3 regions of the Nakamurella flavida genome follow, and region 3 is predicted to be linked to each of the others. Evidence: riboswitches for the same ligand, from Rfam matches in the RefSeq annotation. Region 3 holds a riboswitch; each other region holds the start of a gene.

Region 1 (7,541 bases), 1.1 Mb from region 3:
CCCCGTCCCGGGCCTGTTCGGTCAGCCAGGACGGCCTGACGTCGATCATCGACATGACGGTCGACCGCCGCGGCCGGCTCGATGTGCTGGAACTGGTGAAGGGCGGGCTCGCGGCCGCGGAGGGCGCCGACCCGGCCGCCCCGCCGCCACCCGGCACGCTGGTGCAGATCGACCGCCGGGGCAACCGCATCGAGCTGGCCGCGGGGAAGATCGTGCTGCCCGGGGGCATCGTCGCCGACCCGTCCGGCCGCGGGGTGTACGTCACGGACGGTCAGCTGGTGCCCGGGGGCGGCCGGTTGCTCCGGATCGGCTGCTGAGCGCCGCCGGTCAGACCGACGGGGGCGGGCTCCGGTCCGCCCCCGTCGCGTCGTCCGGGTGGGCCACGTCCGGGTGCGGGACGACATCGGGTGCATCGCGCGGTTGTCGCTGCATGACGGAGCTCAGGGCCTGCAGGTATCCCCGCACGACGGACTGCTCGTCCGCCGGCAGCGACCGCGCGGCGGCATCCATCGCGGTGATGACCGGGACCCAGAAGTGGAACGACTCCGCGCGCCCGGCCGCCTCCAGATGCACGAGGACGCGGCGTCGGTCGGTCGGGTGCACCTCCCGCCGGACGACGCCACTGCTCTCCAGCCGGTCGACCAGCAGGGTCGCCGACGCGGTGCGGATACCCAGGTGATCGGCCAGTTCCCCGGGGCTCATCGGGCCCAGCATGTCCAGCAGCTCCAGGGCCGTCACGTCGGTGGTGTTGCGGCCCTGGGTGCGGGCGATGCGGTTGGTCATCTCCCGCGACGCGTGCATGACGTCGCGGACGGCGAGCGTCACCCCGGACAGGGGCGGCAGCTCCGCGGCCGGTCGGCTGTCCTCGATGGTCGCACTCCGATCACTAGTTTTCCTAGCTGCTAGGTTAACTGGAGACCCACCCCGGAACCACCCGGGGTGAGTGCGTCCGCCTGCCGAGGAGCCCGCCGTGCCCCGTCCGTCCGTCCTCATCTCCGGTGCCAGCGTCACCGGGACGACCCTGGCCCACTGGCTCGGTCGGTACGGCTTCGCCACCACGGTGGTCGAACGCTTCGACCAGCTGCGGGAGGAGGGGCATAACGTCGATGTCCGCGGCGCCGGCCGCGAGGTGCTCCGCCGGATGGGCCTCGAGGACGCCGCCCTGGCCGAGAACACCGGCGAGACCGGCACCGTGTTCGTCGACGACGACGGCGCGCCCATCGCCTCCTTCGCCGCGTCCACCGACGACACCACGGGCGCGACGGCCGAACTCGAGATCCTGCGGGGCCGCCTCGCCGGGTTGATCCACGACACCACCACGGCTGACACCGAGTACCTGTTCGGCGACCGGATCGCCGATCTGCAGGACACGGCCGACGGGGTCGAGGTCACCTTCGCCTCCGGCGCCACCCGGCGCTTCGACCTGGTGCTGGTGGCCGAGGGGGTCAACTCCCGCACCCGCCGGTTCGTGTCGGGCGCTCCGGCGCGGCGGTACCTGGGCATGTACTGCGCGTACCTGACGATCCCGCGGACCGCCGAGGACGACGACACCTGGCGCTGGTACAACGCTCTCGGCGGTCGCAGTGTCAACCTCCGGCCGGACAACGTGGGCACCACCCGGGCGTTGCTCAACTTCCTGTCCGACACCCGCGGCATCGACCAGCTCGATCGCGACGGCCAGGTCACCATCCTGCGGCGGGTGTTCGCCGATGCCGGGTGGGCCGCGCCGCGGGTGCTGGCCGCCCTGGACGACGCACCGTTCTACTTCGAGGACCTGGCCCAGGTCCACCTCGACCGATGGAGCCGCGGCCGGGTCGCCCTCGCCGGCGACGCCGCGCACTGCGCCTCCCCGGTCAGCGGCATGGGCACCACCCTCGGAGTGACCGGCGCCTACGTGCTCGCCACCGAGATCGCCCGCGCCACCCGGGGTGACACCGTCGACCACCGCGCGGCCTTCGACCGCTACGAGGAGATCCTGCGGCCGTACGTGGCCAAGGCGCAGAAGCTGCCGCCGGGGGTGCCCGGCGTCGCCAACCCGCGCACCCGCCGGGGGCGCGCGCTGTTCCGGACGGCTCTGCGCGTCGCGGCCAGTGCACCGGCCCGCAAGATCGGCAGCCTGGGCGGGCGGTACTTCACCCCGCCCGCCGACGACTTCGTCCTGCCGGACGTCGTCACCGGCCGGCTCGCGTCGGCGGCCGGCTGACCGCTCCGCCGCCGGCTGACCGCTGAGCCGCCGGAGGATCAGCCGGTCGACCCCGTGCTCTGCACGCCCTGCACGATGAACCGCTGCAGGCCCAGGAACACCAGCAGCATGGGCAGGATGGAGAACAGCGCGGCGACGAACAGCTGGGACAGGTTGACCGTCTGCGCGGTGAGGAAGGTCGACACCGCGACCTGCACCGTCCAGGAGTCGGAGTCCTGCGCGATGACCAGCGGCCAGAGGAACGCGTTCCAGCTGCCGATGAAGGTGATGGTGCCGATCGCGGCGATGAACGCCGCGGAGTTGGGGACCACGATGCGGCGGAACACCCCGAAGTAGCCCAGGCCGTCGACCCGACCGGCGTCCTCCAGGTCCTGCGGGAAGTTCAGGAACCACTGGCGGAACAGGAATGTCGCCAGCGCCTGGAACAGGCCGGGGATGATCAGCCCCTGCAGGTCGGACACCCAGCCCAGGGTGGAGACCAGCACGAAGGTCGGCACGAAGGTGACCGCGGCCGGGATGAGCAGGGTGGCCAGGATGAGCCCGAAGACGACATTGGCGTACCGGTAGGGGATCCGGGCCAGCCCGTACCCGGCCAACGCCGACACCACCAGCGTGCCCAGGGTCTGCACGGTGGAGATGACCAGCGAGTTGACCATGCTGCGCAGCATGGGCACCGCCGGGTCGGCGAAGAGGGTGGAGATGTTCTCGAAGTGCAGCGTGGTCGGGAAGAAGGTCCACCCCGGCGCGGTGATGTCGCGGTTGGTCGACAGGCCGTTGCGCACCAGCAGGTAGAACGGCACGAGGAACAGCACGGCACCCGCGGACAGGGTGATCAGGCGCAGGGCCGCGCCGACCCGCTCGGCCCGGCCGCGCGGGCCCGCCCCGGGGTGTCGCGGCACCCGGGTCGCGGTCGGAGCCGGTGCGCTCGCGGGCAGGGGCGTGCTCACTGGTCCCCCCGCCGACCGAAGCCGAGGAACTTGGCCTGCAGCACGGTGACCACGGCGATGAGGGCGGCCAGGATGACCGCCCCCGCGCTGCCGTGCCCGAAGTCCTGCTGGTTGCCCAGCGCGATGTAGTACAGGTAGACCAGCGGCGGCCGGGCGTAGGGCGGATACCCGCCGCCGCCCGAGGCGCCGGCGTTCGCCAGCAGGTTGTAGAACTCGTCGAACGCCTGGAACGCGTTGATGAGCAGCAGCACCAGGATGGCCACCGAGGTGGCCCGCAACTGCGGGAAGGTGATGTACCGGAACGTCTGCCAGCCCGGTTTCGCACCGTCGACCGCGGCCGCCTCGTACAGCACGGGCGGGATCCGCTGCAGCCCGGCCAGGAAGAGGATCATGAAGAACCCGACCTGCAGCCACAGCCGCAGGGAGACGATGACCAGCCAGTACCAGGGAGGTTGGGTCACCGAGAGCCAGGCCACCGGCTCGATGCCCACGGCGCGCATCAGCGTGTTGGCCAGGCCGAAGCGCACTCCGTTGAAGATGGAGAGCTTCCAGATCAGCGCCCCCACGACGTAGGAGCACGCGGTGGGCAGGAAGTACACCGAGCGGAAGAAGGTGCGCAGCACTCCGACCCGGTTCAGCATCAGCGCGAGGCCCAGCGACACCGCCAAGGTCAGCGGCACGATGAACGCGGCGAAGACCACGAACGTCCCGAGGCTGGACAGGAACGCCGGGTCGGTCAGCATGTCCCGGTAGTTGTCCAGCCCCACGAACACGGTGGGGGTCACCGTGTTCCGCGCCTCGTAGAAGCTGAGCCAGATGCTCCAGCCCATCGGGACGTAGACGAACACCAGCAGGCCGAGGAAGAACGGGCCCACGAAGGCCCAGAACCACAGCGTGCGGTTCTGATCGCCGGCCAGGCGACGCCGCAGGCCCGGTCGCGCCGCCGCCCGGGGCTCCGGCGCCGCGGTCACCGCGGAGGCCGTGGTCGGTGCCGGCCCGCCGGGCAGGGTCACCCGGCGACCCGGTCGAGTTCGGCCTGGACCGTCTGGGCGACGGTCGCCATCTCCGCGGCCGGATCGGAGCCGTCCTTGATGATCCGGGTGACGGCATCGCTCAGGGCGGTGCCGCTGGCCGGGGTCCACAGCAGCGGGGTCTGGGCATGACCGTTCTGCTCGACCAGGGTGACCGCGTCGGCGGCCGGGCCGCTCTTGAGGCCCTCGGCCTGGTCGGCCAGGCTGGTGCGGGCCGGGATGTGGAAGCCGTAGCTCTGCGCCCAGTCGATCTGGTCCTCGGTCCGGTCCACCCAGAGGTACTTCACGAAGGCCTTGGCCGCGTCCGGGTTCGTCGACTTCGCGCTGACCGCCGACCCGTAGGCGCCGATCGGCACCGAACCGGCGCCCACGGTCGCGCTGTAGGCGGGCCAGGGCAGCACCCCGAAATCGTCACCCAGGCCCTCCTGCAGTGCCGGAAGGGTCCACAGCCCGGTCCACTGCATGGCGGTGAGCCCGTCGACGAGGGCGGACGGATCGGACCAGTCGGCGGGGGCGCCGAGCAGCAGCGAGCCGCTGGTGAACAGGCCGTGCAACCGGCCCAGGGCCTCGGCGACCAGTGGGTCGGTGAACCCGATCTGGTTGTCCGCGGTCAGGTAGTCCGCGCCGACCGACCACATCACCGGCCCGGGCAGTACCCCGGCGCCACCGTCGTTCCCGACGAACAGGCCCTTGACGTCGGCGGTGGTCAGTGCGGCCGCGGCCGCCTCGAGCTCGTCGAAGGTCGTGGGCGGCTGCAGCCCGGCCGCCTCCAGCAGGCTCTTGCGGTAGACCAGCAACTGCATGTCGATCACCTGCGGGACCCCGTACAGCTTGCCCTGCCAGGTCATCCGCTCGATGAGCGACGGGGTGAAGTCGCCCGCCGCGTCGCCGAGGATGCCGGTCAGCTCGACGACCTGACCGCTCTGGATCTGGTCGATGGACGGCCCGTTCCCCGCCTCGAAGACGTCCGGGCCGGAGTCGGTGAGCAGCGCCGCGGCGACCTTCTTGTCGTAGTCGCCGGGGGACCACTGCACCGACACGGTGGCATCGGGGTAGGCGGCGGCGTACCGCTCGACCGCCTGCTGCGTCCCGGCCTCGCCGTACTGGTGGTACCACTGCGACAGCGTGGGCTTCGTGGCCGCCCCCGTGCCCGATCCCGCGGCGGCGACGGTCGTGGCGCCCTCGCGCCCGGTGTTCGAGCCGCAGGCCGCGAGGAGGCCGGCGGCGGCGAGGCCGGACCCGGTCTGCAGGAACCGACGTCGGCTCCAGGACGAGTCCGTGGACGGGGGGGTTCGGATGGGGGCGTGGGGGAGGACCACGGGACACCTCCGGGGTGCGCGGAGCGATGTGCTTGTCCGGCGGTTGTCGGACCGGGTCGTCACCTGGAGCACCCCCACACGTCGAACGGGGTTGCCGCCCGGCAAACCAGGGTTTGACGCCGGGACTCATGACCGTTTCGGACGCTAGACCCGGTGTCGACGGGTCGCAACCCCGAGGCGGGCCGGCCGTCGACCGTCACACCCGCCTGATCCGTACCGGTCCGCCCCGGTGGGGCGGACCTCAGGACTGCAGCCGGGCTCGGGCGATCACCACGGTGGCGCCGATGTCATCGGATCGCCCCACGACTGCGGTCAGGCCCGCCGCCACGCAGGCCTGCACGGTGAGATCGGCCTGCCGGTCGCTGGTCTCGACGAGCAGATACCCCCCCGGGATCAGCCACCGGGGGGCCAGGGCGGCGACCCGGCGGTGCACGTCCACGCCGTCGGACCCGCCGTCCAGGGCGATCCGGGCCTCGTGATCCCGGGCCTCCGGCGGCATCGACGCGATCGCCCCGGTCGGCACGTAGGGGGCGTTCGCCACGATCACGTCGACCCGGCCGAGCAGGTCACGGGGCAGCGGGTCGTCGAGGTCACCGAGCAGTGCGGTACCGATCCCGGCGAGATTGCGTTCCGCGCAGGCGATCGCAGTCGGGTCCAGGTCGACGGCGAACAGGACGAGACTCTCGACCTGCCGGGCGATCCCGGCCGCGACGGCACCCGACCCGCAGCACAGATCGACCACCGCCGCACCCGGGCCCACGAGGGCGACGGCCCGCTCGACGAGGAACTCGGTGCGCCGGCGGGGGACGAAAACCCCGGCGGTGACGGCGATCCGCATCCCGCAGAAGGCGGTCCACCCCAGGATGCACTCCAGCGGTTCGCCGTCGACCCGGCGCGCCACCCACTCCGTCAGCTGCCCGTCCGAGGTCGCCTCCGCGACCAGCAGGGCGGCCTCGTCCTCGGCGAACACGCAGCCGGCCCGACGCAGGGTCGCGACGACAGCCGCGTCCACCTGCATCCCGTGATCGTCCATCACGTCCTCCTGTCGACCCCGCGGACGGGGTCGACAGGACGGTAGCCGCCGGAGGTCCGGGCGGGTGGGATCAGGCGGACAGGCGCGGGTAGTCGGTGTAGCCCTCGGCGCCGCCGCCGTAGAAGGTGTCCGGGTTCGGGTCGTTCTCCGGGTGGCCGCCGGCCCAGCGCTCGACGAGATCGGCGTTGGCGATGACCGGACGGCCGACGGCGACCACGTCGGCCAGGTCGGAGTCGATGAGGTGGTGGGCCTCCTCGCGCGTGGTCATCTCGGCGAAGCCGGTGTTCATCATCACCGGGCCCCCGAAGCGGGTGGCCAGCTCGCGGACCAGCTCGGATGCCGGGTCCTTGTGCAGGATGCTCAGGTAGGCCAGGCCCAGCGGGGCCAGGCCGTCGACGAGCGCCCCGTAGGTCGCCGTGACATCGGCGGTGTCGGTCTCCGCGACGTCCTGGATGTTGTGCGCGGGGGACAGGCGGATCCCCACGCGTCCCGCGCCGATCTCGGCGGCCACCGCCGTGGTGACCTCCAGCACGAACCGGGCGCGCTCGGCGGGGCTGCCGCCGTACCCGTCGGTGCGCTGGTTGGACGCCGGGGACAGGAACTCGTGCAGCAGGTACCCGTTGGCACCGTGCACCTCCACCCCGTCGAGGCCGGCGTCCACCGCACGCCGGGCGGCGTCCACGAACTCCTGCTTGACGGTGTCGAGCTCGGCGGTGGTCAGGGCGTGCGGCACCGGGTACGGAGCCTTGCCGGCCGGGGTGTGCACCTCGCCGTCGATGGCGATCGCGCTCGGGGCCACGATGCGATCGGTCCCGGTGACGTCGGTGTGCGACACCCGTCCGGCACTCATCACCTGCATGACGACGACGCCGCCACGCTCGTGCACGGCGTCCGCCACGCGGGCCCACCCGGCGGCCTGCTCCGGCGTGACGATGCCGGGCTGGCCCGGATACCCCCGCGATTCCGCGCTGGGGTAGGTGCCCTCGGTGACGATCAGGCCGAGGCCGG
Region 2 (7,541 bases), 3.1 Mb from region 3:
CTCCCCGCGAAGCATGCCTCCACCGCCGCCGGGTCCACCGCGTCGAGCGTGGCCGGCTGCCAACGGGCGTCGTCGTCCTTGTCGATGATCTTGGCGCGGACGCCCTCGGCGAAGTCGGGGCGGGCGGCGAGGCGGGAGCAGACGTTCAGGTCCTGGTCGAGAACCCCGGCCAGATCCAGGGTCTCGGCCCGCCGCACGGCGATCGCCGTGACAGCCAGGGCGAACGGGGACATCCGGCCGAGGGTCGCGGCGGCCCCCCGTGCCGCCGGCTCGGGCCGGGCCGCCAGGGCGGCGATCATCGTCGGGACGTCGTCGCCGACGTAGCAGGCGTCGATCCAGGCCCGGTCCCCCTCGAGCGAACCGGGGACGGCGCCGTCGGCGGACAGTGCGGGCAGCTCGCCGCCGCGGAGCCCGTCGAGCAGGTCCGGCAGGTCGGCCGACGGTACGAAGGCGTCGGCCAGCCCCAGGGTGATCGCGTCGGCGGCGCCGAACCGGGAGCCGGTCAGCGCCGCGTGCATGCCGCACTGCCCCGGCGCCCGCGCCAGCAGGAACAGCGCGCCCACGTCGGGGCACAGGCCGATGGCCGTCTCGGGCATGCCCACCTGGGTCCGTTCGGTGACCACCCGCAGCGAGCTGTGGGCCGAGACCCCCACCCCGCCGCCCAGCACGATCCCGTCCATGAACGCCACGACCGGTTTCGCGAACGTGGCCAGGTCGAGATTCATGGCGTACTCCAGGCCCAACACCTCGCGGGCGACCGCCGCTCGGGCGGCCTCGTCGGGAGCCGGCCCCGGCGCACCGGGCCCGAGTGCGGTGGCCAGGGCCCGGATGTCGGCCCCTGCGCACAGCCCACGCTCCCCGACGCCGTCGACCAGGACGACCTGCACGGTGGGATCGTCGCGCCAATCGGCCAGCGCCGCGCGGACGCCCGTCATCATCGCCGGGGTGAGGGCGTTGAGCCGACGGGGCCGGTTCAGCTGCAGGTGGCCCAACGCCTCCTCGACGGTGACGAGCAGCTCGGCCTCGTCGAGTGTCACGCCGGGGCCCGGTCCAGCGCGGGCGGCTCGGTGGCGTCCGGGTCGGTATCCGCCCGGGTCACCGGGTCCAGGCCGAGGCCGTCGTGCTCCAGCGGCGCCGGGGTCAGCGGCTCGCGTACGGCACCGCCGCCGGAGTCCACCCAGAGCCGCACCGCGCTCTCCCGCTCGACGATGCCGCCGGGAGCCGGATCCTGGGCCGTGACGACCGCGGCCGGGCCGGCCAGCGCATCCAGCGGCGGGCCGTCCGGATCCGGCGCGGCCACGAGCAACTCGGACGAGACCACCACCGACCGCGCCGCTTCCAGCGGCAGGCCGACGACATCGGGCACGGGGACACCGGGCATCTGCATGGGGGCACCGTATCTTCCGCGCGCATTCCCCGAACGGCCCGGTTCACGCCCGCGGCAGCCCCCGGAACAGTGACGGAAACGAGACCCGTTGCGTCGGCACCGACACTCGCCGTGACGATCACGCGGGTCTACATTGACGCGCGGGGAGGCCCCGACGCCTGGGCATGGCGGTCGCGACCTCCAAGCAGCACCGCGAGGCGAGGAGACGCCATGGCCACACCCGCACGTTCCGACGACGTCAACCCCATCAAGCAGCACGCCGGGAAGGCCACCGCGATCTCCATCGCCGCGGCTGTCGGCGGTTTCCTCTTCGGCTTCGACACCGCCGTCATCAACGGGGCCGTCGAATCGATCAACGGCCGGTTCCAGCTCGGCACTTTCGCCAGTGGTTTCGTGGTGGGCATCGCGCTCATCGGCTCGGCCGTCGGCGCCTGGTTCGCCGGGCGGATGGCCGACCGCCTCGGCCGCCCGCGCGTCATGCTCATCGGCGCAGTCCTGTTCCTGGTGTCGTCCATCGGTTCCGGTGTGGCCTTCGCCGCCTGGGATCTCGCCGTGTGGCGATTCATCGGTGGCCTGGGCATCGGCGTGGCCTCGGTCATCGGGCCCACCTACATCTCCGAGGTCGCCCCGGCCCACCTGCGGGGGCGGCTGTCGTCGCTGCAGCAGATGGCCATCGTCATCGGCATCTTCGTCTCGCAGCTGTCGAACAACTGGCTGCAGGGCATCAACGGCGGCGCCTCGGCGGAGATCTGGCTGGGCCTGGAGGCCTGGCGCTGGATGTTCCTCGTCGGGGTGATCCCGTCGGTCGTCTACGGCGTGCTGTCCCTGGGCATCCCCGAGTCGCCCCGGTTCCTGGTCGCCCGCGGCAAGGAGGACGCCGCCACCCGCGTCCTGACCAAGGTGCTCGGCGACTCCCCGGCCGCCATCCAGGAGCGTGTGGCCGACATCCGCAAGTCGCTGCAGCGGGAGGACAAGCCGAGCTTCGCCGACCTCCGCGGCCCGCGGTTCGGCCTGCACCCCATCGTCTGGGTCGGCATCCTGCTGGCCGCGTTCCAGCAGCTCGTCGGCATCAACGTGATCTTCTACTACTCCGTCACGCTCTGGCGCGCAGTCGGTTTCGACGAGAGCCAGTCCTTCACCATCTCGGTGATCTCCTCGGTGACCAACGTCGTCGTCACCATCGTGGCGATCTTCCTGGTCGACCGGATCGGCCGCCGCATCCTGCTGCTGGTCGGTTCGATCGGCATGTTCCTCTCGCTCGGCACCATGGCCCTGGCCTTCTCGCAGTCGATCACCACCATCGGCGCGGACGGCAAGGAGGCGGTCAGCCTGCCCGGCGCCTGGGGCACGATCGCCCTCATCGCGGCCAACCTGTTCGTCGTCTTCTTCGGTGGCTCGTGGGGCCCGGTGATGTGGGTGCTGCTGGGTGAGATGTTCCCCAACCGCATCCGCGCCCAGGCCATGGCCATCGCCACCGCGACGAACTGGATCGTCAACTTCGCGGTGACCGAGACCTTCCAGCCGCTGGCCGATCTCAGCCTGGCCGTCGCCTACGGGATGTACGCCGCGTTCGCCCTGCTGTCGTTCTTCTTCGTGTTCGCCAAGATCCCGGAGACCAAGGGCATGGAACTCGAGGACATGACGATGGAGACCCGTCAGCGGGTCAGGAAGAGCTGATCCGTCCGTCCAGGACCGCAGACACGAAGGGGCCCCGCTCACGCGGGGCCCCTTCGTGCATCGCCGTGTCGCTCAGCCGCGCGACTCCAGCAGGCGGAGCCAGACCTCGCTGACCGTCGGGTAGGACGGCACCGCGTGCCACAGGTCCTCCATGCTCACCTTGCCGACCACGGCCACCGTCGCGGAGTGCAGCAGCTCGGCGATGTCCGTGCCGACGAACGTCGCGCCGACCAGGGTGTCGGTGGCCCGGTCGATGACGAGCTTCGCCCGGCCGGTGTACCCGTCCTCCAGGAGCGCGGCGCCGGCCACGGAGGCGATGTCGTACTCGACGGTCTCTACGTCGATCCCGGCGTCCCGCGCGGCCTGCTCGGTCGGGCCGACCGAGGCCACCTGCGGGTGGGTGAAGGTCACCTGCGGCACCTGTCCGTGATCGGCGCGGTCGGTGGTCCGCGGCCCGTCCACCGGCTTGCCGGCGGCCCGGGCGGCGATCACCGCCCCGGCGATCCGGGCCTGGTACTTGCCCATGTGGGTCAGCAGCGCGCGCCCGGTGAGATCACCGACGCCGTAGAGCCAATCGCCGCCCACCCCGACCACGCTCAGGTGGTCGTCGACGGTGACGAAACCGTGGCTGTCGGACGTGTCCACCCCGACGGTGTCCAGGCCCAGGTCACGGCTTCCCGGGGTCCGCCCGGCCGCGACGAGGAGCTCGTCCACGACGATGCTCCGCCCGCCGAAGGAGACCTCGATCTCCCCGCCGTGGATGTTCCCCTCGCCGGTGTCCTGCGGATCGCGGCGGGAGACCGCGTCCACCCGGGCGCCCAGATGCACGGTCACGCCGGACTTCCGGAACGCCTCGAGCACCAGCTCGCCGGCGAACGGCTCGTTCTTCCCCAGCAGCGTCGGGGCGCTGCCGATGACGGTCAGCTCGTCCACGCCCAGGGCGCGCAACCACGTCGTCGCCTCGCAGGCCACCACCCCGCCGCCGATGACGGCCATCCGCCGCGGCACCTGGTGGACGTTCGTCGCGTCCCGCGAGGTCCACGGCAGGGCGTCGCGCAGACCCGGCAGGTCGGGCACGGTGGCCGTGGTTCCGGTGGCCAGCACCACGGCGAGACGAGCCGTCAGCGTGCGGACGGAGCCGTCGGACGCCGTCACCGCGACCGTGCGGACCCCGGCCAGCCGGCCGCGCCCGCGCACGACGTCGATGCCGATGCCGTTGGCCCACTTCACCTGGGAGGTGTCGTCGTGCTCCGCGAAGGAATCCCGACGGGCCAGGGTGGCCCCGGCGTCCAGGGAGTGGTCGCCGACCAGGCTCTGCACCCCGGGCAGGTGCCGGGCCGTGGCCAGCACCTCGACCGGGCGCAACAGGGCCTTGCTGGGCATGCACGCCCAGTACGAACACTCCCCGCCGACCAGTTCCTGCTCGACGATGACCGCCGTGCGGTCACTGCCCTGGATCGCGTACTGGGCGGCGATCTCCCCGGGCGGACCACCGCCGATGACGATGACGTCCCAGGTGTCCTGCGTGTCGGCTGCTCCGGCCGGGGTGGCGTTGCTCATGACCCCACGGTAGGCGGACGACTCCGAGCGGCACAGGTGGGGACCGATCGGACCGGAACAGCAGTCAGCCCCCGCTCGCCGGGGCGAGACGGGGGCTGACGTGCGGTGGCCAGGGCCGGGATCGAACCGGCGACCTTCCACTTTTCAGGCGGACGCTCGTACCGACTGAGCTACCTGGCCATGAAGCGGGCCGGACCCGAGAGAACTCGGATCCGGCCCAGGTACTGCGACCCCGACGGGACTTGAACCCGCGACCTCCGCCGTGACAGGGCGGCGCGCTAACCAACTGCGCTACGGGGCCTGGTGAACCTCGTCGTGCTGGACAACCGTACCGGATGAATCCGGTCCGACTTGCCGTACCCCCAACGGGATTCGAACCCGTGCTACCGCCTTGAAAGGGCAGCGTCCTAGGCCGCTAGACGATGGGGGCTGGGCCGGTAAAACCCGCCTCCAACGGCTGGCCGTTGGGAGCTTGGAAAGCATACGGCAGGCCGTCGGTGACTTCCAAAACGATACCCGCACCCCGGCGCGGGCACGACGATCGACGGGTCCACCCACCCCTCTCCCATCGGATCGGGGGTGACGAACCGCCGGGGGTTTGCTAGCGTTCCCGGCGATAGGTCATGAGTGTCAGCGCGTAGCTCCGGCTTGCTGACCGGCAACCCTCCCCCGCGGCGGGGTGCCCCGGATGACGACCTGGCCCGGCGCGCTGCGCGTTCGGGCAAGCGCGGACCCGGCGAACACCCTGGTCCCCGGCATGAGGGACATCTCCGATGACTCTGCTCCTGGATCGCCCCGATCTGGCCGCCGCCCTGGACGCCGTCCCCGCCCTGCGCTGGACGACGCCGGCCCGGCCGGCCCCCCGCGTCGTCCGCCACCCGCACGCCCCCGGTCTCGAGCTGTCCGGCGCCGGACGCACGGTGCCGCTGGCCGGCGGCGGGCACATCGAGTACGCCAACCTGGACGCGGCCGCGTCGGCTCCCGCGCTGGCCGCGGTGGAGCGCACGGTGGCCGCCGTCGTCGAGCAGTACGCCAGCGTCCACCGGGGCGCCGGCTGGCACTCCCGGGTCTGCACCGAGCTGTACGAGGGCGCCCGGCGGCCCGTCCGGGACTTCGTCGGCGGCCGACCCACCGACGCGGTGATCTTCACCCGGAACACCACCGACTCGCTGAACCTGCTGGCCCACTGCCTGCCCGCGCGGACGACCGTGGTCGTGTTCGAGACCGAGCACCACGCCGCCCTGCTGCCCTGGGTGCATCACCACGTGATCCGCCTCCCGGCCCCGGCCTCCCCCGCCGAGGCGGTCGCCCTGGTCGACGACGCCCTGCGCCGGCGGCCCGCCGGCCCCGCCCTGCTCGTCATCACCGGCGCCTCCAACGTCACCGGTGAGCTGTGGCCCGTCGGTGAGCTGGCCGCGGTGGCCCGCTCCCGGGGGGCCCGGGTGGCCCTCGACGCCGCCCAGCTCGCGCCGCACCGCCCGTTCTCCATCACCGAACTGGGCGTGGACTACGTCGCGCTGTCCGGGCACAAGCTGTACGCGCCCTACGGCACCGGGGCGCTCGTCGGCCCGGCCGACTGGCTCGACCAGGCTGATCCGTACCTGCTGGGCGGCGGGGCCACCGCCACCGTCACCGACGACGCGGTCACCTTCAAGCCGGTCCCCGAACGGCACGAGGCCGGCACCCCGAACGTGCTGGGCGCGGTCGCCCTGGCCACCGCCTGCCACCTGCTGGCCGGAGCCGACCACGAGGCCCTGGCCACCGCCGAACACCTGCTCACCGACCGCCTGCGCGACGGCCTGTCCGCGATCCCCGGCGTCACCGTGCACACCCTCTTCGGCTCCGGCGGGTCGGGCCGCCCGGACGGCCCGGGATCGGAGGCGGACGAGGTCCCGGGCATCGGGGTGGCGACGTTCACCGTCACTGACCGGCCCGCCGCCCTGGTCGCCGCCGCCCTGTCCGCCGAGTACGGCATCGGCGTGCGGGACGGCGCCTTCTGCGCCCACCCGCTGGTGCGCCGACTGCTCGGGGCGGCCGGGTGCGCCGACTCCGGCGCCGACGGGCAGGCGGTCCGCGCGTCCATCGGCCTGGGCACCACCAGCGAGCACGTCGAGCGGCTGATCGCGGCCGTCCGCCGGATCGCCCTGCACGGTCCGCGCCTGCAGTACGTCGTGCGTGACGGACGCCCCGTCCCCGCGATCGACGACCGCGCGACCCCGGTCATCGCCCCCTGGCAGTGAGCCCGCCCGCATGACCCACGCCTGCGGCACAGGCAGACACGACGAAGCCCGGATCCGCTGCGGATCCGGGCTTCGTCGTCGGTCGGAATCGACCGGGGTCGACCAGCTGCGTCAGGTGCGGGCGTGCCGTCCGGGCGTCCCGTCCGGCGCAGTCCCGTCCGTCGACGGTGCGGCCGTCGGGCGGGCGGCGAGATCGGCGACCCGCAGCTGTCCCGGATCACCGGTGGCGGCGTGCGCGCCCCCTCCCGAGGTACCCGCGTGCACCTCCCGGGCCGTCGATCCGGCGGCCGGAGCGTCGGCCGTGGCGCCGGTCGTACTCGTCTCCGTCGTGGTGGCCAGACCGGACGGCGGCAACGTCTCGGCGGCGAGCGAGGCCTCCTCGGCACGCCGCTCGTCGATCGCCGACATGGTGCGCAGCGGGATCTCCTTGAGCGTCAGGACGAGCAGGAACGCCAGCACCATGACGATGCCGCCGACCAGGTAGACCAGATGGGTCGAGTCCACGAAGGCCTGCTTGAACGGCTCGGCCAGCAGCGGATCCACCCGACCCAGGAACGAGGAGTCGTTGTTCAGCGCGTCCTGGATGGCGGCCTGCGCCCCGGTGTCCCCCCGGCCGGCGGCCACGAGGTTGATCGCCAGCTGGTGGCTCGGGCTGGTCGGGTCGGCGACCGCGGAGG
Region 3 (7,541 bases):
GTCGTGCAGCCCCGGCCCCGCGACACTTCCGCCGGGTGGATCGGACGGATTGATGGCCGCCCCGACCACTTGCGTGATCCCGCCGGTGCTGCTCGTCGCCCCGGCTGCGGGCGCCGTCGGGAAGACCGCTGCGGGCAGCACCGACGACGCCTGGGGTGGGCTGCTGCTCACCGTCTCGTCGGACGCGGCCACGGACACCTGCGTGGACGCGGCCATCGGCGACTTCCTGCTGACCCTCGGCGTGCCGACGAGTGGATCCTGCACCTGAGCGTCAGTCCCGCTGGGCCAGGACGAAGGCCTGCTCGTGCCGCTCGGTCCGTTCCGCACCCCGCGTCATCCGGACGCGGACGGTCCCGCCGTGTGCGGCGATGACCCGGGCGAGCTCATCGGCGGTGTGCAGATACGCGGTCAGGTCCAGGTCGTGCCCGTAGCCGCGAGCGATGTGCCGGCTCCCCGTCCCGCTCTGCCCGGCCACCAGCAGCCAACCGCCGGGCGCCAGCACCCGCAGCAGTTCGCCGACGACCACGGGCAGGTCGACGGGTGGGGTGTGGATCACCGAGTACCAGGCCAGTACCCCGGCCGCCGAGCCGGAGGCCACCGGCAGGGCGTCGATACTCGCCGCCGCGAACGCAAGGTCCGGATGCAGACCGCGGGCGATGCGGACCATCTCGGGGGAGAGATCGACACCGAAGGCCCGCACCCCGCGGTCGGCCAGGTGGCGGGTGACCCGGCCCGGTCCGCACCCGGCGTCCAGCACGGGGCCACGACCGGCCGTCCGGGCCACGAACCCGGCCAGCATTGCCAGGTCGAGATCGGCCTCGGCCTCGTCGATCCTGACCAGGTCGGCGTAGCTCCCGGCGACCGTGTCGTAGGCCGCCCGCACGAGCCCCCACCGGTCGGTCGGGCGGTGGCCCACGCGGTCGGTCATGGCCCGGACGCTAGACGGCGCCCCCGACACGGCCGGTCCCGCGCGCGGGGTGCCGCAGCCGGATGTCGTTGCACGCCTCGCACACCGAGGCCGGGATGACGCCGAGCGCCTGCAGCCGTCCGAAGATCAGACAGCCCAGGCAGATCGCGAACGCGGCCTCCAGGAAGGCGGCGACGGTGATCAGGCCGACGAGCACCCATGCCGCGCCGTGCGCCCCGGCCATGTAGCTGATCAGCGCGGCGACCGACAGTGTGGCCCCGATGGCCTGGGCGAACCGCTTCGGCGGCCCAGGCACCAGACGCAGCGCGCCGAACCGGGGGGCCAGCACCCGGGTGGCGAGCTGTCCGAACACCGAGAACCGGGGCCCGGAGGCCACCCGGGCGAGGAACCCGGCGGCCAGCACGGCGAGCAGCCATGGGCTGCGCGTCACCAGTGTCAGGGCGCACAGCAGCACGACCAGGCCGGCCACCGACCGGGCGGCCTTCTCGTTCACCGGGTTGGGGAAGGTCAACAGACTCATGACGCCACAGCCTTCTTCGTGTTCGCGGGGAGGGCGAGCCCGAGGTGCTCCCGCAGGGTCGTCCCGGTGTACTCGGTGCGGAACACCCCGCGCTCTTGCAGGATCGGGACGACGGAGTCGGCGAAGTCGGCCAACCCGTCGGGGGTGATGTGCGGGACGAGGATGAAGCCGTCGCTGGCGTGGGCCTGCACGTACTCGTCGATCAGGTCGGCGACCCGCTCCGGGGTGCCGACGAAGGTCTGCCGGGCACTCATCTCGATGACGACCCCGCGCAGCGACAGTCCCTTCTCCGCGGCCAGGTCCCGCCACTTCTGCGCGGTTTCCCGCGGATCGGTGTGCTGGCGCACGCTGGCCCGCCCGCGGGCGATGGTGTTCTCGCCGACGACCGGGTCGACGGTGGGTACCGGTCCGTCCGGGTCGTGGTCGGACAGGTCCAGGTTCCACAGCTGCTCGGCGAGCTTGATCGCCGTCTGCCCGGACACCTGTCGGCGGCGGATGTCGGCGGCGTTCTCCTCCGCCTGCTCCTGGGTGTCGCCGAGGGCGAAGGTGGCCGCCGGCAGCACGAGGAGCTGGTCGTGGGTCCGGCCGAACCGGCCGAGCCGGCCCTTGATGTCGGCGTAGAACGCCTGTCCGGCCTCCAGGGTGCCGTGCCGGGTGAAGATCGCGTCGGCGGACGCGGCGGCGAACTCCCGGCCCTGCTCGGAGTCACCGGCCTGGAAGATCACCGGCCGGCCCTGTGGGCTCTGCGGCACGGTGAACTGCCCCGAGATGTCGAAGTGGTTGTCGTGCACCGCGTATCGGCCGGGGCCGTCGCCGGGCACACCGCCCAGGAAGGTGGCCGCCTTGTCCGCGGTCACCTCGACCCCGGCCCAGGAGTCGAACAGCACGCCGGCCGCGTCCAGGAAGCTCTCCGCCCGTTCGTAGCGCTGGTCCTGCGGCAGGAAGCCGCCGCGGCGGAAGTTCTCCCCGGTGAAGGCGTCCCAGGAGGTGACGACGTTCCAGGCGGCCCGGCCGGCGGACAGGTGGTCCAGGGTGGCGAACTGCCGCGCCACCTCGAACGGCTCGTTGAACGTGGAGTTGATGGTGCCGGCCAGCCCGAGTCGATCGGTCACCCCGGCCAGCGCGGCCAGGACCGCGAAGGTGTCCGGGCGGCCGACGACGTCCAGGTCGTAGATGCGCCCGTTCTGCTCCCGCAGCCGTAGACCCTCGGCCAGGAACAGGAAGTCGAACTTCGCCCGCTCGGCGACCTGGGCGAACCGGCGGAAGGAGTCGAAGTCGATGTGGCTGCCCGAGCGGGGGTCGCTCCACACGGTGGTGTTGTTGACGCCGGGGAAGTGCGCGGCGAGATGGATCTGCTTGCGTGGGCGGCTCATGCCACTCCTCCGGTGGTGACGGCGGTGCTGCCGGTGGCCGCGGTGGCCGCGGCGGCGGACGCGTAGCGGCTGGGCGGGCGGTCCAGGCCGAGCCGTTCGCGCAGGGTGGTCTCGGCGTACTCCCGCCGGAACAGCCCGCGGGACTGCAGCTCGGGAACGAGGTCGGCGGTGATGGCGTCCAGATCGTCGGGCAGGGCGGCCGGGCGCAGTCGGTACCCGGAGATCCCGGCGTGCTGCCAGGACGCGAGCACATCGGCGACGAGCGCCGCCGACCCGGTGAGGATGGCGGCGTCGGAGGCGTACTCGGTCCCCTCCGTCCCGTCCGCGGCGTCCAGGCGGGCCCGCCGGGCCGCGCCGGACTCGCCGGGCCGGTCGAGGAACACGACCAGGTCGGCGAAGACCCGCACCTCCCCCTGCTCACGGCCGGCTTCGGCCTCCGCCTCGCGCACCAGACCCACGATGTGCGCGGCGTCGTCCGCGTCGCGGGGCGTCACGAACACGATGTCGGCGCTGCGTGCGGCCAGCCGGTAGGCGTGCTCCACGTGGGCGAGGGCGGTGACGACCGGCTGGCCCTGCGGGGGGCGGGGCACGATCGACGGGCCCTTCACCGAGAAGAAGTCCCCGGCGAAGTCGATGTAGTGCACCTTGGACCGGTCGATGAACCGACCGGTGGCCGCGTCGCGGATCTCGGCGTCGTCCTCCCAGCTGTCCCAGAGCCGGCGGGAGACCTCCACGTGGTCGGCGGCCTCGTCGAACAGGACGCCCAGCTGGTCGGCGTCCCTGACGTCGGGTGGGGTGCGCCGGCCGACGTTGGCGAACTCGGTGGCCCGGTGGGACACCTGGATGCGGGTGCCGGCCCGGCCCCGGGACACGAAGTCCAGGGTGGCGATCGCCTTGGCCGCGTGGAACGGCTCGGTGTGCGTCGCGACCTGGGTGGGGACCAGGCCGATCCGCTCGGTGAGCGGGGCGACGCGGCAGGCGGTGAGCACCGCGTCCAGTCGCCCCTGGACGTGCTGCGGGTCAAGGGACAGCGGAGGCAGGTCGAACGAGTCCTCCACCGTGACGAAGTCGAGCAGGCCGGCCTCGGCGGAGCGGACCAGGTCGACCCAGTAGCCGGCGGTGAACAGCTCGGCCGGCCGGGCGGTGGGTTCGCGCCAGGCGGCGGGGTGCCAGCCGGCGCCGTCGAGGGCGATGGCGAGATGCAGGGGGGTCATGGAAACCTTCGGGGATGGGTGCGGTCCCGGGCGTCGGAGACGCGTCAGGGAGCAGGGGCGAACGGAGGGGCGGCTGCGGTCAGCGCGGACAGAGTGCGCTGTGCGAGCGCTGCAGATCGATGTGGCGGCGCGTCACCCACCGGGCGGTCAGGGCCGGCGAGTTGCTCATGGCGTTCGACCTGCTTCCGCGGGCGTCCGCCCGCTCCGTGCGCTTGCCGCGTCGATCGACACGGCCCGGTTGTCACCTGGAGCACCCCACCGCAGGGAGGGTTGCCGGTCAGCAAGCCAGGGCTCGATGCTGACGCTCATCACCGCTGACGACGATAACAGCGCCGTCGGAATTCCCTACCGCACCGGTGGGGGAAGATGGTCCGTCCCGAAGGCGAATCGGGGAACGCGGGCTCGGTCCCCGGTCGTGGGGTCTTCCGAGGAGTCCGACTCCCGGCGCACACTGGCGTGGGTGCCATCGCACCGTCTCGGGGTCGGTGGACCCGCGGTGGGGAGACCGGCAGCCTGACGCGGTCTGTTCGCAGGGGAGGAGGGTCCGGCGTGACGGCTGCCCGTTCCGACGACGACCGACCCGTCCGGCTGGGCGCCCAGGACGCGCTGCCCACCGGGCGACACTGGCGCTGCCGCATCCACTGGCACCACTTCGTCGACTTCCCCGATCCCAACCCCGAGACCCGCGGCCTGGAACAGCAGGGCTACCGGGCCTGCACCCTGTGCAGCAAGGAGAAGGACACCCGGGAGTACCTGCCGCGACGCGGTCTCATCCGACCCTGACGTCCCGCCACCGTCGGTGGGCCGACGTCGGCGGCATGCCGCTCCGACCGGAGGGCGAGGATGGGGGTCATGAGCGAGGCGGAGCAGGAACGCAGCACACCGGCGAGCGCCGTGCCGGAACACACCGCGCAGGGACAGACCACGACCTGGGACCGGTCCTGGCGGTCGTTCACCTCCATCCAGGGCGGACTCATCGTCGGCCACGCGGTGGCCGCCGCCCTGGCCGACCTGACCTCGACGGCCGGTCGGCGGCCGGTGGTGCGGACGAGCACGACGCACTTCCTGCAGGCCGTGGCCCCCGATCTCGCGGTGACGGCGCGGGTCGAACCGGACCGGCTCGGGTCGACGTCGAGCGTGCGCAGCGGGACGTGGCAGGCCGGCACGCTGCGAGCGGTCACCCAGGTGCTGGCGATCGGTTCGGCCCCGGGTTCCTCCACCACGCACGCCGGGGATCTGCCCGCCGGGTTCGTCGGTCCGGAGGGCGGCGAGGCCCTGGTGCAGCCCGCGGACTTCGTCCCGTTCACCACGCACCTGGAGTTCCGGGCGCTGGGCACCGGGCGGCCCCTGGCCGGCGGCGCGGAGCCCCGGTTGACCGCCTGGGTGCGGCTGCGGGAGCCCGCCCACCTGCCGGACGCGACGACCCAGCTCGGGGTGCTGGTGGACTGTCTGCCGCCGAGCCTCTACGCCGTGCTGTCGGCGCCCGTCATCGTGCCGACGGTCGAACTGACCCTGCATGTCATCGGCACCCCGCCCCCGCTGGGTGCCTGGGTGCGGGTGGACCAGTGGACGGCCTGGCAGGACGGCGGGGTGTGCGTGGACGAGGCCGATCTGCACGACGAGCAGGGCAGCCTCGTCGCCCGGGTCCGGCAGACCCGTCGGCTGCCGCGCTGATCGGCCGGCCGGGCGGTCGGCTCAGTCGCTCGCCCACAGCGGCGCGATGGCCTCGGCGAGCAGGCGCCCGACGTCACCGAGCACGTGGGCGCCGTCGCTGACCACGGTCCGACCCGCGACCACGACGGTGTCGACGTCGCATGCGGTGGCGCACAGCAGGATCTGCCCCGGGAGCGATCCGGCCGTCCGCGGGGAGTCGGTTTGGACGGCGACGAGGTCGGCGGCCGCCCCGACCTCCAGGCGGCCGGCCGACGGCCACCCCAGGGAGTCGTACCGGGTCGCCGCGGTCAGCAACTCGACGGGGGAGAAGCGGCCCCGTTCCCGGCTGTCCAGCCGTTCGTGCATCTCCAGCGCCCGCGCCTCCTCGAGGAGATCGATGACGGCGTGCTGATCGGACCCGAGGGACAGCGGCGACCCGGCCCGCTGAAGGGCCCGGGCCGGGCCGATCCCGTCGGCGAGATCCCGTTCGGTGGTCGGGCAGAAGCAGGAGGTGGTGCCGGTGCGGCCCAGGGTGGCGATGTCTCCTCCCGTCAGATGGGTCGCGTGGACGGCGCTGGTCCGCGGGCCCAGCACGCCTTCGGCATCGAGCAGGGCCGTGGGGGACAGGCCGTAGAAGCCCTGGCAGGCCTCGTTCTCCGCTGGTTGCTCGGACAGGTGCACGTGCAGCGGCCGGCCGGCCGCGGCGTCCGCGACCACCCGGAGCGCGCCCCGGGGAACCGCCCGTACGGAGTGCACCGCGGCGCCGATGCGCACGGCGTCCGTGTCGCGCAGCAGGGCGACGCGTTCGGCCCACCGGTCCGCGGTGCCGTCGCCGAACCGGAGCTGCCGGTCACCGAGCTCCTGGTGCCCCTGAGATGTGAGACCCCCGGCCAGGTAACAGGTGTCGAGCAGGGTCAGGCGGATCCCGGCGTCGTCGGCGGCCTGGACGAGTGCTGCACCCATGGCGTTCGGGTCGTCAAAGGGCCGGCCGTCGGGCTGGTGGTGCAGGTAGTGGAACTCGCCGACGGCGGTGATCCCGGCCAGGGCCATCTCGGCGTAGGTCGCCTGGGCCAGGGCCAGGTACCGGTCGGGATCCAGGCGGCCGGCCACCTCGTACATGCCTTCGCGCCACGTCCAGAACGTCCCGCCGTCGCCGTGGGTGCGCCCGCGCAGCGCGCGGTGGAAGGCGTGGCTGTGGCAGTTGGCCAGACCGGGCAGCACGACGCCGGGCAGGCGGGTGGCGTCGGGATGGGGCTCCGACCCGACGGCGACGTCCGTCAGCACGCCGGCCGCGGCGGTGAACGACACGTCCCGGGCCGGGCCGGTCGGGAGCACTGCGTCCCGAGCGAACCATCGGGAGACCGTGCGCGTCACCGGATCGGGATCGTTCACCGGCCGCTGCGCGACGTCGACCCCGCTGCTTGCCTCCGGACCTCGACTGCGGTCGACAGGGAGAGGATCGGGTGACGGGACGGCGGTTCCGGACATGCCGTCAGCCTCGCATCCGTCGAGCCGACGCCGGCGCATGGCCGCGGAGGATGTCTGACGGATCGGCGACGGCGAGGTGCAGAAGGAGCGGTGAGGTCAGGGGGCCGCGAGCGGTCAGCGGGTGGCGGGGTTCGGCGGGAGGTACTTCTTGGCGATGGCCGGCGTGGGCTGGCCCAGGATGCGACTCTGCCAGTCGACCATCTCCGCTGCCTTGCGCATGGCGTCCTTGCGCTGGTCCGGCGTGAGGCCGTCGAACGGGTTGCGACGGGTGGTGGGTGCAGACATCGCGGTCACGTCCCTTCCTGATCCAGTTCAGTATCCGCCGGATCATCCCCGGTTGTCGATGACGGATCGGCCGGGGCCAG

The links. A riboswitch is a leader RNA that binds a small molecule or an ion and turns the genes downstream of it on or off. The one in region 3 is predicted to bind S-adenosylmethionine.
Region 1: another riboswitch for S-adenosylmethionine. It lies ahead of J2S58_RS07705 (ABC transporter substrate-binding protein); the one in region 3 lies ahead of J2S58_RS02770 (LLM class flavin-dependent oxidoreductase).
Region 2: another riboswitch for S-adenosylmethionine. It lies ahead of J2S58_RS16490 (aminotransferase class V-fold PLP-dependent enzyme); the one in region 3 lies ahead of J2S58_RS02770 (LLM class flavin-dependent oxidoreductase).

The regions. Positions count from the first base shown of each region.
Region 1 covers NZ_JAUSQV010000001.1:1,712,191-1,719,731, reverse strand. The annotation lists gene J2S58_RS07730 (ScyD/ScyE family protein) at 1-317, shown strand, start outside; gene J2S58_RS07725 (MarR family winged helix-turn-helix transcriptional regulator) at 328-825, opposite strand; gene J2S58_RS07720 (FAD-dependent monooxygenase) at 971-2,203, shown strand; gene J2S58_RS07715 (carbohydrate ABC transporter permease) at 2,242-3,102, opposite strand; gene J2S58_RS07710 (carbohydrate ABC transporter permease) at 3,147-4,121, opposite strand; gene J2S58_RS07705 (ABC transporter substrate-binding protein) at 4,160-5,500, opposite strand; SAM riboswitch class IV at 5,524-5,634, opposite strand; gene J2S58_RS07700 (putative protein N(5)-glutamine methyltransferase) at 5,742-6,533, opposite strand; gene J2S58_RS07695 (alkene reductase) at 6,604-7,541, opposite strand, start outside.
Region 2 covers NZ_JAUSQV010000001.1:3,717,825-3,725,365, reverse strand. The annotation lists gene J2S58_RS16525 (enoyl-CoA hydratase/isomerase family protein) at 1-1,037, opposite strand, end outside; gene J2S58_RS16520 (PASTA domain-containing protein) at 1,034-1,387, opposite strand; gene J2S58_RS16515 (sugar porter family MFS transporter) at 1,598-3,064, shown strand; gene J2S58_RS16510 (dihydrolipoyl dehydrogenase family protein) at 3,137-4,624, opposite strand; tRNA gene J2S58_RS16505 (tRNA-Phe) at 4,731-4,804, opposite strand; tRNA gene J2S58_RS16500 (tRNA-Asp) at 4,852-4,925, opposite strand; tRNA gene J2S58_RS16495 (tRNA-Glu) at 4,982-5,054, opposite strand; SAM riboswitch class IV at 5,244-5,358, shown strand; gene J2S58_RS16490 (aminotransferase class V-fold PLP-dependent enzyme) at 5,398-6,864, shown strand; gene J2S58_RS16485 (MDR family MFS transporter) at 6,976-7,541, opposite strand, start outside.
Region 3 covers NZ_JAUSQV010000001.1:614,367-621,907, reverse strand. The annotation lists gene J2S58_RS02790 (hypothetical protein) at 1-268, shown strand, start outside; gene J2S58_RS02785 (class I SAM-dependent DNA methyltransferase) at 272-928, opposite strand; gene J2S58_RS02780 (DUF4395 domain-containing protein) at 939-1,448, opposite strand; gene J2S58_RS02775 (NtaA/DmoA family FMN-dependent monooxygenase) at 1,445-2,821, opposite strand; gene J2S58_RS02770 (LLM class flavin-dependent oxidoreductase) at 2,818-4,035, opposite strand; SAM riboswitch class IV at 4,239-4,348, opposite strand; gene J2S58_RS02765 (hypothetical protein) at 4,585-4,818, shown strand; gene J2S58_RS02760 (thioesterase family protein) at 4,888-5,709, shown strand; gene J2S58_RS02755 (formimidoylglutamate deiminase) at 5,731-7,080, opposite strand; gene J2S58_RS02750 (hypothetical protein) at 7,291-7,461, opposite strand; gene J2S58_RS02745 (hypothetical protein) at 7,467-7,541, opposite strand, start outside.